DNA from 2 places in the Streptomyces sp. NPDC096040 genome. Region 1 is predicted to be linked to the other one. Evidence: riboswitches for the same ligand, from Rfam matches in the RefSeq annotation. Region 1 holds a riboswitch; the other holds the start of a gene.
What was found. A riboswitch is a leader RNA that binds a small molecule or an ion and turns the genes downstream of it on or off. The one in region 1 is predicted to bind ZMP and ZTP.
Positions count from the first base shown of each region.

Region 2: linked by a shared signal. The riboswitch ahead of ABTY98_RS23660 (glycine hydroxymethyltransferase) and the one ahead of ABTY98_RS03050 (bifunctional 5,10-methylenetetrahydrofolate dehydrogenase/5,10-methenyltetrahydrofolate cyclohydrolase) in region 1 are both predicted to bind ZMP and ZTP.

Region 1 covers NZ_JBEOTA010000002.1:262,743-269,940, reverse strand. Annotated here, with positions in the region: gene ABTY98_RS03065 (hypothetical protein) at 8-319, opposite strand; partial or broken gene ABTY98_RS03060 (cbb3-type cytochrome c oxidase subunit I) at 309-585, opposite strand; partial or broken gene ABTY98_RS03055 (CU044_5270 family protein) at 602-919, shown strand; gene ABTY98_RS03050 (bifunctional 5,10-methylenetetrahydrofolate dehydrogenase/5,10-methenyltetrahydrofolate cyclohydrolase) at 920-1,768, opposite strand; ZMP/ZTP riboswitch at 1,795-1,877, opposite strand; gene ABTY98_RS03045 (nuclear transport factor 2 family protein) at 1,970-2,335, opposite strand; gene ABTY98_RS03040 (hypothetical protein) at 2,508-2,795, shown strand; gene ABTY98_RS03035 (ABC transporter ATP-binding protein) at 2,875-4,653, opposite strand; gene ABTY98_RS03030 (S-(hydroxymethyl)mycothiol dehydrogenase) at 4,858-5,946, shown strand; gene ABTY98_RS03025 (MBL fold metallo-hydrolase) at 5,946-6,575, shown strand; gene ABTY98_RS03020 (DUF4180 domain-containing protein) at 6,633-7,010, shown strand; gene ABTY98_RS03015 (SDR family oxidoreductase) at 7,106-7,198, shown strand, end outside.
Region 2 covers NZ_JBEOTA010000017.1:585-7,782, reverse strand. Annotated here, with positions in the region: gene ABTY98_RS23680 (carboxymuconolactone decarboxylase family protein) at 1-71, opposite strand, end outside; gene pdxR (MocR-like pyridoxine biosynthesis transcription factor PdxR) at 118-1,545, shown strand; gene ABTY98_RS23670 (DMT family transporter) at 1,754-2,620, opposite strand; gene rocD (ornithine--oxo-acid transaminase) at 2,722-3,927, opposite strand; ZMP/ZTP riboswitch at 4,031-4,120, shown strand; gene ABTY98_RS23660 (glycine hydroxymethyltransferase) at 4,102-5,598, shown strand; gene trpS (tryptophan--tRNA ligase) at 5,742-6,755, shown strand; gene ABTY98_RS23650 (2'-5' RNA ligase family protein) at 6,933-7,198, shown strand, end outside.

The DNA of each region.
Region 1 (7,198 bases):
GGGGCGCTCACATCGCCAGTGTCAGAAACGCCGTTGCGGTGAGGAACGCGCAGGCCAGTACGGAGCAGGCCAGAAGCCGTTGGCGCAAGGACCGGTATCTGGTCTCGTACTCCCGCCTCAACTCCTCGCCCCTCTCCGCCGTACGGCGCCACGACATTCGGGCGAGTTCCACATACTCGGACTCCAACTGCCGTTCGATATCGTCCCGTTGGCTATCTATCAGCCAACCCAACCGATCCGCCGCCCGGGCCCCCGCGGCACGGCCCTCCGCCCGGGCGGCGGCCAGCAGCAGATGCCCCTCGATCTGGCGCTCCGCCATTGGCCGCGTCGAAGACGTGTGCGCCGAACTTGCGGTCCGCCTCCAGCGCGAACAGGGCCGCCGCCAGGACCGGGGAAGGCGAGCAGCACGAGCACCGAGGTGAGCAGGACGTTCCAGACGAGGATCGGCATCCGGAACATGGTCATGCCCGGCGCTCGCATACAGATGATCGTGGTGATGAAGTTGACCGCGCCCAGGATCGTGCCGAAGCCGGAGAAGGCCAGGCCCATGATCCACATATCGGCGCCGGCGCCCGGGGTGCGCACCGTGGACCACCGCGACACCCTCACCACGTCCGAACTCCTCGACACCACCGAGGAGTTGCTGGACAACTGGACGCTGGGGGCACGGGAGTCGGCGGCGCTGGCCGCGCTTCTCGCCGACGCCGAGGGGTTGCGCCCGGTCGGCCAGGTCACCGACCGGCTGGGCCGTACCGGGCAGGCGTACGTCCACGACGACGGCACCGGCGGCCGGCGGATGCTGATCCTGGACCCGGCCACCGGTGCCGTACTCGGCCTGGAGACCACGGTCACCCGGGACGATCCCGAGTACGGCGTGAAGGCCGGTGACGTCATGGAGTACAGCGCCTGGCTGCGCTGATCACACCCCGAGCTGCCGGGCCGCCGCGGTCACCGTCTGCTCCAGCAGCACGGCGATGGTCATCGGACCGACACCGCCCGGCACCGGCGTGATCAGCGAGGCCCGCTCCACGGCCGAGTCGAAGTCGACGTCACCGACGTTGCCCTCGTTGTAGCCCGCGTCGAGCACGACTGCCCCCGGCTTGATGTCCTGCCCCCGGATCAGCCGGGGCCGGCCGACCGCGGCGACCACGATGTCGGCCTCGCGGACGGCCGCCGAGAGGTCGGCGGTGCGGGAGTGGCAGTAGGTGACCGTGGCGTCCCGGGCGAGCAGCAGCATGCCGGCCGGCTTGCCCAGGATCGCGCTGCGGCCGACGACCACCGCCCGCTTCCCGGCCGGGTCGACGTCGTACGCGTCGAGGAGCCGCAGGATGCCGCCGGGCGTGCAGGAGACGAAGCCCGGCAGTCCGAAGCTCATCGTCGCGAACGACGCGAAGGTCACGCCGTCCACGTCCTTCTCCGGGGCGATCGCCTCGAACGCGGCCCGCTCGTCGACGTGTTCGCCGACCGGGTGCTGGAGCAGGATGCCGTGCACCGCGGGGTCGGCCGACAACTCCCGCAATGTGCCCACGAGTTCCTCGGTGGTCGTGGTGGCGGGCAGGGCCACGTGCCGGGAGGCGATGCCGGCCTTGCGGCTGCGGTTCTGCTTCATCCGGACGTAGGTGACCGAGGCGGGGTCCTCGCCGACCAGTACGGTCGCCAGGCACGGCGTGGTGCCGGTGCGTGCGGCGAGGCCGGCGGCCCGCTGTGCGGTCTGCTCGACGATCCGGCGGGCGACGGCGGTTCCGTTCATGAGACGGGCATGGGTCATGCGGCATACTCCTGAGCTGGCTCGACCTTGATCGCCCAGGCGCACGGCATCGACAGTGCGGACCGCTCCCCGGTGGTGCTCCACCTCAGCGCCAGTCACGGCCCACGCCCAGCGTAACCGAGGCGCTCGGCGTCAGTCCCGCCCGTACCGAGAAGGTCCGGGTCAGCCGGCCGCCGACCTGGACCCTCGCCGTCCTTCCGACTACTCGTCCCATGCCTGGATCATGATCTGCTCGGCGATCTTGCCGTCGCGCAGCGTGATCATCGACTCGGCGAGCACCCGGACGCCGTCCGCGTACTCGCAGGACTCGCTGTAGGCGGCCCGGTCGCCCTGCACGATGCACTGGTCCAGCTTGTGCGTCATGTCGCGGGTGTAGACGTCGTCCAGCATCGCGGCTATGTCCTTGCGGCCGTGCAGGACCTTGGGATGACTGGGCTGGGCGTTGCGGTCGACGATACGGATCTCCGCGTCGTCCGCGTAGAGCGACAGCAGGTTGTTCCCGGTGTTGCCCTCTATGGCCCGGCGCAGCGTCTCGGTGTCGAACGTGGAGCCTGTGGCGGTGCCCATGGTGACCTCCTGTCGGAGCCCGCGACCTGATGCGGGGCGGGCCGCGAGAGCCCCACCTTCGAGCGTCCTCCGCCCCACGGGGCTCGGCAAGTGCAGGCCGGGCGCTCCGCCTGACGGGTGAGGGGGAGCGGCTGCCCGTGTCCGGGCCCGCGCCCGGGCCGTTGCTGAGGACATGATCTCAACACGACGTATCGTCGCCGCCGTCGGCCTCGCCGTCGGGGTCACCGGCCTCGCCGCCCCGCTGGCGAGCGCGGCCGACGCGAGCGCGCAGGACCCCGGGAAGCTCACCGCGCTCGGCGTCCTCGACTCGCTCTCCCGCAGTGACATTCCGGCGGAGTACAAGGACGAGATCCCCAAGGTCTCGGAGCAGCTGCAGGGACTCCACAAGCTGGGCGAACTGCACCAGATCACCGACCTGGCCGCACCCGCCATGGGACTGGTGCCGGGCATCGCGCACTGACCCCCGGCCACACCCCGAGGGCCGTCCCGGAAGGGGGCGGCCCTTCGTCGTACTCGGTACGTAGTGGCCTACTGCGGGCTCAGTGCTCGGAGGCCAGGAACTGTGTCGCCGCCAGTTCCGTGTACAGCGGGTCCGCCGCCACCAGCTCCCGGTGCGTGCCCACCGCGCGGACCCGGCCCGCGTCCATCACCACGATCCGGTCGGCCATCGTCACCGTGGACAGCCGGTGTGCGACGACCAGCACCGTCGTCGACCGTGCCACGTCGGCGACCGTGTCCCTGAGAGCCGCCTCGTTGACCGCGTCAAGCTGCGAGGTCGCCTCGTCCAGGAGCAGCAGCCGCGGCCGGCGCAGCAACGCCCGTGCGATCGCGACCCGTTGCCGCTCCCCGCCGGACAGCTTGGTCCCGCGGTGCCCGACCAGCGTCTCCAGGCCCTGCGGCAGCCGCGCGATGAGACCGTCGAGCCGGGTCGTCTTCAGCACCCGCGTCACCGCGTCCTCGTCCGCCTCGGGATTGCCGAGGAGCAGATTGTCCCTCAGCGACCCCGACAGCACGGGCGCGTCCTGCTCGACGTACCCGATGGCCGAACGCAGCGGTGCCAGTTCCCAGTCGGTGAGAGGGCGGCCGTCGAGGGTGATGGTGCCGGACTCCGGGTCGTAGAACCGTTCGATCAGCGAGAAGACGGTGGTCTTGCCGGCGCCGGACGGGCCGACGAACGCCGTCATGCCCCGCGCGGGTATCGCGAAGCTGACCCCGTGGTGGACGTACGGCAGGTCGTCGGCGTAGCGGAAACGTACGTCGGTGAAGGTGACGGAGGCCGGTTCGGCGCCGGCGGACGGCAACTCGGCCGGCTCGGACGGGGGTTCGGCCGGCAGCCGCAGCGCCTCCTGGATCCGGGCGAGCGCGCCGGCGCCGGTCTGGTACTGGGTGACCGCGCCGACGACCTGCTGGATCGGTGACATCAGATAGAAGACGTAGAGCAGGAACGCCACCAGCGTGCCGATGCCGATGGCGCCGGTCGCCACCCGCGCCCCGCCCACCGCCAGGACCGTGATGAACGCCAGCTGCATCGCCAGCCCCGCCGTGTTGCCCGCCGCGGCCGACCACTTGGCGGCCCGCACGCTCTGCCGCCAGGACTCCTCGGCGGCCTCGTGCAGCGCACGTTCCTCGCGGGGTTCGGCCCCCGACGCCTTCACGGTACGCAGCGCGCCCAGCACCCGCTCCAGCGAGGCCCCCATCACCCCGACCGCGTCCTGGGCCCGCCGGCTCGCCCGGTTGATGCGCGGCACGATCGTGCCCAGCACCATGCCGGCCCCGGCGATCACCGCGAGCGTTACGCCCAGCAGCACGGGGTCGACCACGCCCATCATCACCACGGTGGCGACCAGGGTGAGCCCGCCGGTGCCGAGCGCGACCAGCGAGTCCGTGGTGACCTCGCGCAACAGGGTGGTGTCCGAGGTGATCCGCGCCATCAGATCACCGGGTTCGGTGCGGTCCACGGCGGTGATCCGCAGCCGCAGAAGGTACGACGACAGGGTGCGCCGTGCCCCGAGCACCACCGACTCGGCGGTTCGCCGCAGCACATACGAACCCAGCGCGCCCACCACGGTGTTGGTGACCACCAGACCGGCCATCGCGAGCAGCTTCCCGGTGATGGAACGGTCGTGGGACAGGTCGTCGATCAACCCCCGCGCCACCAGCGGCAGCAACAGCCCGGTCGCCCCCGTCACCAGCGAGAGCACCGCACCCGCCACCAGGGCCCAGCGGTGCGGCCGTACATAGGAGAGGAGCAGCCGGAACGCGGACGGACCGGTCCGGTCCCTCGTCCGTCTCGGTGAAACTGCTTCTGCGGTGGTCACGGTGCTCCTCGTCCGGGCGGTGGGCGGCGCACCAAGGCTACGACGGGCCGCCCCGGTCCCGGGGGCACGGCTCCGTCGGCCACCGGCACCCGTTCGTACGCCGGAAAGATCCGGAAGGCTCGACGTGCTCCGTGCTGTTACCGATCGGTCGCGCGTAGGGTCGGAAGACAGGCACGTCAGCAGAGCGACGAAGGGGTCAGGTCCATGGCGCAGGAAGTACGCGGCGTGATCGCACCGGGCAAGGACGAGCCCGTGCGGGTCGAGACGATCGTGGTGCCGGACCCCGGGCCCGGCGAAGCCGTCGTACAGGTGCAGGCCTGCGGGGTCTGTCACACCGACCTGCACTACAGACAGGGCGGCATCAACGACGAGTTCCCGTTCCTGCTCGGCCACGAGGCCGCCGGTGTGGTGGAGTCGGTCGGCGAGGGGGTCACCGACCTGGCGCCCGGGGACTTCGTGATCCTCAACTGGCGTGCGGTGTGCGGGAACTGCCGGGCCTGTCTGCGCGGCCGTCCCTGGTACTGCTTCAACACACACAACGCCCGGCAGAAGATGACGCTCGCCTCGACCGGACAGGAACTGTCCCCGGCGCTCGGTATCGGGGCCTTCGCCGACAAGACGCTGGTCGCCGCCGGACAGTGCACCAAGGTCGATCCGGCCGTCTCCCCTGCGGTCGCCGGACTGCTCGGCTGCGGGGTGATGGCCGGCATCGGCGCCGCGATCAACACGGGCAGTGTCGGCCGGGGCGACTCGGTCGCCGTGATCGGCTGCGGGGGGGTAGGTGACGCGGCGGTCGCCGGGTCCCGTCTTGCGGGCGCCGCGAAGATCATCGCCGTCGACATCGACGACCGGAAGCTGGAGAAGGCGCGCACCCTGGGCGCCACCCATACGATCAACTCGCGCGAGGGCGACCCGGTCGAGGCGATCCGCGAGCTGACCGGCGGCTTCGGTGCCGACGTCGTGATCGAGGCGGTCGGCCGCCCGGAGACCTACCGGCAGGCCTTCTACGCCCGCGACCTCGCGGGCACGGTCGTTCTCGTCGGCGTGCCGACCCCCGAGATGAAGCTCGAACTGCCGCTCCTCGACGTCTTCGGCCGCGGTGGCGCGCTCAAGTCCAGCTGGTACGGCGACTGCCTGCCCTCCCGGGACTTCCCCATGCTGATCGACCTGCATCTGCAGGGCCGGCTGCCCCTGGACGCCTTCGTCACCGAGACCATCCAACTCGACGAGGTGGAGAACGCGTTCGACCGGATGCACCAGGGTGACGTGCTGCGTTCGGTGGTGGTGCTGTGATGACCACGCGCATCGAACGCATCGTCACCTCCGGGCAGTTCACCCTCGACGGCGGCACCTGGGACGTCGACAACAACGTGTGGATCATCGGGGACGAACGCGAGGTGATCGTCATCGACGCCGCCCACGACGCCCGGGCCATCGCCGAGGCGGTCGAGGACCGCGTGCTGAAGGCGATCGTGTGCACCCACGCCCACAACGATCACATCGACGCCGCGCCCGCCCTCGCGGACCTCACCGGTGCCAAGATCTGGCTGCACCCCGACGACCTGCCGCTGTGGAGGTTCACCCACCCCGACCGCGATCCCGACAACCATCTGGCGGACGGGCTGGTCATCGAGGCGGCCGGCGCCGACCTGACCGTGCTGCACACCCCCGGCCATGCGCCCGGCGCCGTCTGCCTCTACGAGCCCGGCCTGGCCACGGTGTTCACCGGGGACACCCTCTTCCAGGGTGGCCCCGGCGCGACCGGACGGTCGTACTCCCACTTCCCGACGATCGTCGACTCCATCCGGGACAAGCTCCTCACCCTCCCCCCGGAGACGAAGGTCCTGACCGGACACGGCGACTCGACCACCATCGGCGCGGAGGCGCCCCATCTGGAGGAATGGATCGCCCGAGGGCACTGACCCGGTCGGCCGGAAAACCGGGGCGCGCCACCGCGGGGCGCCCCTACCATCACGCCCATGACCTCCACAGCCACGCTCGTGACCCTGCACACCACCCGCGTCCTGCGCTGTGCCCCCGACGGGCCGGCGCTCGACGGTGAGAGCGCCGCGCTCGATCTCGTCGGCGACGCGATGGGTCAGGACGCGGAGCTGGTCGCCGTCCCGGCCGAACGGGTCGGGGACGAGTTCTTCCGGCTCCGCTCGGGGGTCGCCGGCGCGGTGGCGCAGAAGTTCGCGAACTACCGGCTGCGGCTGGCCGTCGTCGGCGACATCTCCCGGCACCTCGCCGGCAGTTCCGCGTTGCGCGACTTCGTGTACGAGGCGAACCGCGGCCGTCAGCTCTGGTTCCTGACCGACGACCGCGAACTGGAGGATCGGCTGCGTCCCACCGGGTGACGTGCGGCATCCGCCAGGAAAAGGCGACAGGAGATGTCAGGCTTCCGCGCGATCCTCGACGGAGACAGCGAGAGATCACGCATCGGAGGCCTGACATGCCCGGACCGCTAGACGGAAGGGTCGCGCTCGTCGCGGGGGCGACGCGCGGCGCCGGACGCGGCATCGCCGTGGAACTGGGCGCGGCGGGC
Region 2 (7,198 bases), on a different contig from region 1:
GGCACCAGCTCCGACCAGGGCAGACGGGGGGAGTGTTCGGGTGCGTACTCTGTCGGGTGTTCTGTGGTCATATCTTGACCCTAGGAGCCAGGCAGCCCAGGGGTATGGTCCATTTCCATGGAGAAACCATGGGCCACTCTGGGTATCGACCTCCATCTGGAACCGGCCGGTCCGGGCCTGCGCCGGGGCCTGACCGACGCCCTGCGCGAGGCCGTCCGGGGCGGCCGGCTGGTCCCCGGCACCCGGCTGCCCTCGTCCCGGTCCCTCGCCGCCGACCTGGGTATCGCCCGGAACACCGTCGCCGACGCCTACGCCGACCTGGTCGCCGAGGGCTGGCTCACCGCACGCCAGGGCTCCGGCACCCGGGTCGCGGCCAGGGAGCCGGCGATGCCGCCGGGCCGGCGAAAGGCCACGGCGACCGCCGGTACGACCGCCGAGCGCCCCGCCTACGACCTGCGCGCCGGCCGGCCCGACCTCTCCGCCTTCCCACGCACCGAGTGGCTCAGGGCGGCCCGCCGCGCCCTCACCACCGCACCCAACGAGGCCTTCGGCTACGGCGATCCACGCGGCCGCGTCGAACTGCGCACCGCGCTCGCCACCTACCTCGCCCGCGCCCGGGGGGTGCGCGCCGACCCCGAACGGATCGTGATCTGCGCCGGGTTCGCGCACGGTCTGAGCCTGCTCGGCCGGCTGCTGCGGGCCCGCGGGGCGGACACGGTCGCCGTGGAGTCGTACGGCCTCGACGAGCACTGGCGGCTGCTGACGACGGCCGGACTCCGCACCTGCCCGCTGCCCTTCGACGAACTCGGCACGGACACCAGGGAGTTGGGGCAGGGTCCGGCCGCGGTGCTGCTGACCCCCTCGCACCAGTTCCCGATGGGCGCGCCGCTGCACCACGACCGGCGGGCGGCCGTCGTGGACTGGGCGCGACGCACCGGCGGCATGGTCCTGGAGGACGACTACGACGGCGAGTTCCGCTACGACCGCCGTCCCGTCGGCGCCCTCCAGGGCCTCGCCCCCGACGAGGTGGTCTACCTGGGCACGGCCAGCAAGTCCCTGGCGCCCGGCCTGCGGCTGGCATGGATGGTGCTGTCGCCGGGCGTTGCCCGGGAGGTGACGGCGGTCAAGGGTGACGTGGACACCTGCGGTGCGCCGGACCAGCTGACCCTCGCCGAGTTCATCACCTCCGGCGCCTACGACCGTCACGTCCGCGCGTCCCGCTCCCGCTACCGGCGCCGCCGGGACGCCCTGGTCGCGGCCTTGGCCGAGCGCGCCCCCGCGATCCGGGTCACCGGCATCGCGGCCGGTCTGCACGTGGTGCTGCGGCTCCCGCCCGGCACCCAGCGCCGGGTGATCAGGGCCGCCGCCGCCCACGGCCTCGCCCTCGACGGCCTCACCCCGCGCCACCGCCACCCCGACGCGGCCACCGCACCGCCGGACGCCCTCGTCCTCGGCTACGGCACCCCCGCCGACCACGCCTGGTCGGGGGCGCTGGACATCCTGTGCACGGTGCTGTCGGACCCGGCCGTGATCGGCGTCGAATGACTTCAGACCGTGTCCGCCGCAACCCCCGGCACGATGACACCCCGAGTTCAACGCCCGGCAACGCGCGGAGAGGTGTCCGCCAAGAGGAGCTCCACCTGGCAGTTCTCGATCCGCCCCGCCGGTCGCCGACCTGTGCGGCACCGACGAACAGCGCCGGGACGAGACCGTCGGCGTCGTCCTGAAGGGCAGGTCCCGCCTCGGGACGGGATCACGGCCGCGCTGGACCGACCGGCTCGGGCGCCCTGGGGCCCGCTTCATCCTGTGCCCCGGGCGCCTCCCCGAACCGGGCCAGTGCCAGCGCCCCCGCGACGGCCACGGTGAAACCGAGCACCCCGAGCCAGGCGAGCCCCTCGCGGGTACGGTCCCCGAGCCACACCACCCCGATGGCCGCCGGGCCGATCGTCTCGCCGATGACCATGCCCGCCGTCGCCGTGGTCACCGAGCCGCGCTGGAGCGCCGAGGTCAGCAGCAGAAAGGCGCCACCGCCCCCGACCAGCAGTGCGTAGGTCGCGGGGTTGGTGAGGAGTCCGGCCGGCCACAGGGTGTCGATGAGCCGCACCGACACCTCCACCACCCCGAACCCGAACCCCGCCCCCAGGCCCAGCAGCAGCGCCCGCCACCGCCCCGACAGCCGCCCGCCGACGAGCCCGAGCAGCAGCACGCCCACCGCGGTCGCGAGCATGGCGTACTTGAGCGCGTCGGACCCGGCCCGGTCGCCCTCCGGCCCGGACGCCAGCCCCAGCATCGCGAGCCCCGCGCACACCACCCCGACCGCACCCCACTCCAGCCCGCTCAGCCGTACCCGCAGCAGCCGCGCCGCGACCACCGCGGTCACCGCGAGGCTCGACGCCAGGGCCGCGCCCACCGCGTAGATGGGGATCGACCGCAGGGCCAGGATCTGGAACACGAAGCCGAGGCCGTCGAGCCCGAGCCCGACGATGTACCGCCACTGCCGCACGGCCCGGAGCAGCAGCGCCGCCTCCCCGCCCGTGCCGTCACCGGCCGCCCGCGCGGCCACCGCCTGCAGGACCGTCGCCGTACCGAAGCAGATCGCGGCCGCGAGGGCACACACCATTCCAAAGAGCACAGAGGGACTGTAGGTGAAGCCGCACTCATGCCGGCGCCGGACCTCCGGCCGGTCGCCTGTCCGGGGAGCGGGCTCCTGGTCGCACCCCTTCAGGCGCTCAGGACCCCCCACAACTGCTCAACTCCCCATTCCAGATCCTCCTCCTCGATCACCAACGGCGGAGCGATCCGCACCGTCGCCCGATGTGTGTCCTGCGCCAGCACCCCCCGCTCCATCAACCGTTCCGCCACCGCCCGCCCCGACCCCACCCCCGGATCGATGTCCACCCCCGCCCAGAGCCCCCGACCCCGCACCGCCGTCACCCGCCCGCTCCCGGTGAACTCCGAGAGCCGCCGATGCAGCACCTCCCCCAACTCGGCCGCCCGCTCCTGGAACTCCCCGGTCCGCAGCATCGCGATCACCTCCAGCGCCACCGCACAGGCCAGCGGATTCCCGCCGAAGGTGGACCCGTGCTCCCCGGGCCGGAAAACCCCCAGCACCTCGGCCCGTGCCACCACCGCCGACACCGGCAGCACCCCGCCCCCCAGCGCCTTCCCGAGGACGTACACATCCGGTACGACCCCCTCGTGCTCGCACGCGAAGGTCCGCCCGGTCCGCCCGAGCCCCGACTGGATCTCGTCCGCGATGAACAGCACATCCCGCTCGCGCGTCAGCTCCCGCACCCCCGCCAGATAACCCTCCGGCGGCACGATCACCCCGGCCTCGCCCTGGATCGGCTCCAGCAGCACCGCCACCGTGTTCTCGGTCAACGCGCCCCGCATCGCGGTCAGGTCGCCGTACGGCACGATCTCGAAACCGGGCGTGTACGGCCCGAAGTCCGCCCGCGCCTCCGCATCGGTCGAGAAGCTGATCACCGTCGTCGTACGGCCGTGGAAGTTACCGCCGGCGACCACCACCTTCGCCATCTCCGCCGGCACCCCCTTCACCCGGTACCCCCACTTCCGGGCGGTCTTCACGGCGGTCTCCACCGCCTCCACCCCCGTGTTCATCGGCAGCACCATCTCCATTCCGCACAGCTCCGCCAGCTCCGTGCAGAACGCGGCGAACCGGTCGTGGTGGAAGGCGCGTGACGTCAGCGTCACCCGTTCCAGCTGCGCCTTCGCCGCCGCGACCAGACGGGGGTGGCCGTGCCCGAAGTTGAGCGCCGAGTAGCCGGCCAGGAAGTCCAGGTACCGGCGGCCCTCGACGTCCGTCATCCAGGCCCCGTCGGCCGTGGCGATCACCACCGGCAGCGGGTGGTAGTTGTGCGCGCTGTACGTGTCGGCGGTGGCGATGAGGGCTTCCGTAGTGGTCACGGGGACTCCAGAGAACGCGGCGGGGTGCCCCCTTTACTACCCTCTGCCCCCGCCCGACCGGTGGACGTCAGGGCCCTCGGATCCGGCGTGCCGGGTAGGGTGACCAGCGGGCCGTGACTGGCGCGCTGGGATGGGACCGACCATCGGGGAGCGGCCCGTGCTGGATCGAGTGCCGTGCGCCTGGGCCGAACCGTGAATGCCGAACGCCATGTCCGGAGGTCCCGAATGTCCGAGCCCCTCTCCACCGAGTCCACCGCGTACCGCGCAGCCCTCGATGTGATCCGCGCGGTCGAGCCGCGGGTCGCCGACGCCATCGGCCAGGAGGTCGCCGACCAGCGCGAGATGCTCAAGCTGATCGCCTCCGAGAACTATGCCTCCCCGGCGACCCTGCTTGCGATGGGCAACTGGTTCAGCGACAAGTACGCCGAGGGCACGGTCGGCCGCCGCTTCTACGCCGGCTGCCGCAATGTCGACACCGTCGAGGCGCTCGCCGCCGAGCACGCCAAGGCGCTCTTCGGTGCCCGGCACGCCTACGTCCAGCCGCACTCCGGCATCGACGCCAACCTCGTCGCCTTCTGGGCCGTACTCGCCGACCGCGTCGAGGTCCCCTTCCTTCAGAAGGCGGGCGCCCGCCAGGTCAACGACCTCTCCGAGGCCGACTGGGCCGAGCTGCGGCAGGCCTTCGGCAACCAGCGGATGCTCGGCATGTCCCTGGACGCGGGCGGCCACCTCACCCACGGGTTCCGTCCGAACATCTCCGGCAAGATGTTCGACCAGCGCTCCTACGGCACGGACCCGGCGACCGGCCTGATCGACTACGACGCGCTGCGCGCCCAGGCCCGTGACTTCAAGCCGCTGATCATCGTCGCCGGCTACTCCGCCTACCCCCGTCTGGTGAACTTCCGGATCATGCGCGAGATCGCCGACGAGGTCGGCGCGACCCTGATGGTCGACATGGCGCACTTCGCGGGCCTGGTCGCCGGCAAGGTCCTGACCGGCGACTTCGACCCGGTCCCGCACGCCCAGATCGTGACGACCACCACCCACAAGTCGCTGCGCGGCCCGCGCGGCGGCATGGTCCTGTGCGACGACTCCCTCAAGGACCAGGTCGACCGCGGCTGCCCGATGGTCCTCGGCGGCCCCCTCCCGCACGTCATGGCCGCCAAGGCCGTCGCCCTGGCCGAGGCCCGGCAGCCCTCCTTCCAGGACTACGCCCAGCGGATCGTCGACAACTCCCGCGCGGTGGCCGAGGGCCTCATGCGCCGGGGCGCCACGCTCGTGACCGGCGGCACGGACAACCACCTCAACCTGATCGACGTCGAGACGTCCTACGGCCTCACGGGACGCCAGGCCGAGTCGGCCCTCCTCGACTCCGGCATCGTCACCAACCGGAACGCGATCCCGGCAGACCCGAACGGCGCCTGGTACACCTCCGGCATCCGCATCGGCACCCCCGCGCTGACCACGCGCGGCCTGGGCACGGCGGAGATGGACGAGGTGGCTGGCCTGATCGACCGCGTCCTGACGACGACGGAACCGGGCACGACGAAGTCGGGCGCGCCCAGCAAGGCCGCCCATGTCCTGGACGAGAAGGTGTCCCAGGAGATCGCCCAGCGGGCGACGGACCTGGTGGCGGGCTTCCCGCTGTATCCGGAGATCGACCTGGGCTGACCCCCCGGTCAGGGACAGCGCCCCCGCAGGGGCGCGGGGCTGGTTCCGATATGCGGCTACCGCCGCGTGGGCGCGACCAGCCCCGACGATCCCCGGTTCCCCGCGCACCGAAACCACCCGAGCTCTCTGAGACAATGGTGAACATGGCCTCAGATCGACCCCGCGTGCTGTCCGGCATCCAGCCCACCGCCGGCTCGTTCCACCTCGGCAACTACCTCGGCGCCGTCCGCCAGTGGGTTGCCCTCCAGGAGTCCCACGACGCCTTCTACATGGTCGTCGACCTGCACGCGATCACGATCCCGCAGGACCCCGCCGACCTGCGCGCCAACACCCGCCTCGCCGCGGCGCAGCTGCTCGCCGCCGGCCTGGACCCGGACCGCTGCACCCTCTTCGTGCAGAGCCACGTCCCGGAGCACGCCCAGCTCGCCTGGGTCATGAACTGCCTCACCGGCTTCGGCGAGGCCAGCCGGATGACCCAGTTCAAGGACAAGGCGGCGAAGCAGGGTGCGGACCGCGCGAGCGTCGGCCTGTTCACGTACCCGATCCTCCAGGTCGCCGACATCCTGCTCTACCAGGCCCACGAGGTGCCCGTCGGCGAGGACCAGCGCCAGCACGTCGAGCTCACCCGCGACCTCGCCGAGCGCTTCAACGCCCGCTTCGGCGAGACCTTCACCATCCCGAAGCCGTACATCCTCAAGGAGACGGCGAAGATCTACGACCTCCAGGACCCGGCGATCAAGATGAGCAAGTCGGCGTCCACGCCGAAGGGCCTCATCAACCTCCTCGACGAGCCGAAGGCGACGGCGAAGAAGGTCAAGAGCGCGGTCACCGACACCGACACGGTCATCCGCTACGACGTGGCGAACAAGCCGGGCGTCAGCAACCTCCTCACCATCTACTCCACCCTCACCGGCAAGTCGGTCGCCGAGCTGGAGCAGGAGTACGAGGACAAGATGTACGGCGCGCTCAAGACGGACCTCGCCGACATCATGGTCGACTTCGTGACCCCGTTCCGGGAGCGCACCCAGCAGTACCTGGACGACTCGGAGACGCTCGACTCGATCCTCGCCAAGGGCGCGGAGAAAGCCCGCGCCGTCGCCGCGGAGACGCTGGCCCAGGCCTACGACAGGGTGGGCTTCCTGCCCGCCAAGCACTGAGCGGAGCGCCGGGGGCGCTCAAGGCGCCCCGGGGAGCGCACGGGAGCGCTGCACATCACTTCGGCCACGGCTGCCCGGAAGGCGGCCGTGGCCGTACAGTCGATAGCCGGACGGCCGGGTATGAACCCGACACGTGTCCGACCACCACGACCGACCACCACGACGACAGGAGATGACGTGGGGACCGTAACGATCGGCGTGTCGATCGCGGTCCCGGAGCCTCATGGCAGCCTGCTCCAGGAGCGGCGCACGGGCTTCGGCGACGCCGCGGCCCACGGCATCCCCACCCACGTCACCCTGCTGCCGCCCACGGAGATCACCGACGGCCAGTTGGCTGCCGTTCAGGCACACCTCAGCGAGGTCGCCGCGGTGGGCCGGCCTTTCCCGATGCGGCTGTGCGGTACGGGCACGTTCCGGCCCCTGTCGCCGGTCGTCTACGTCCG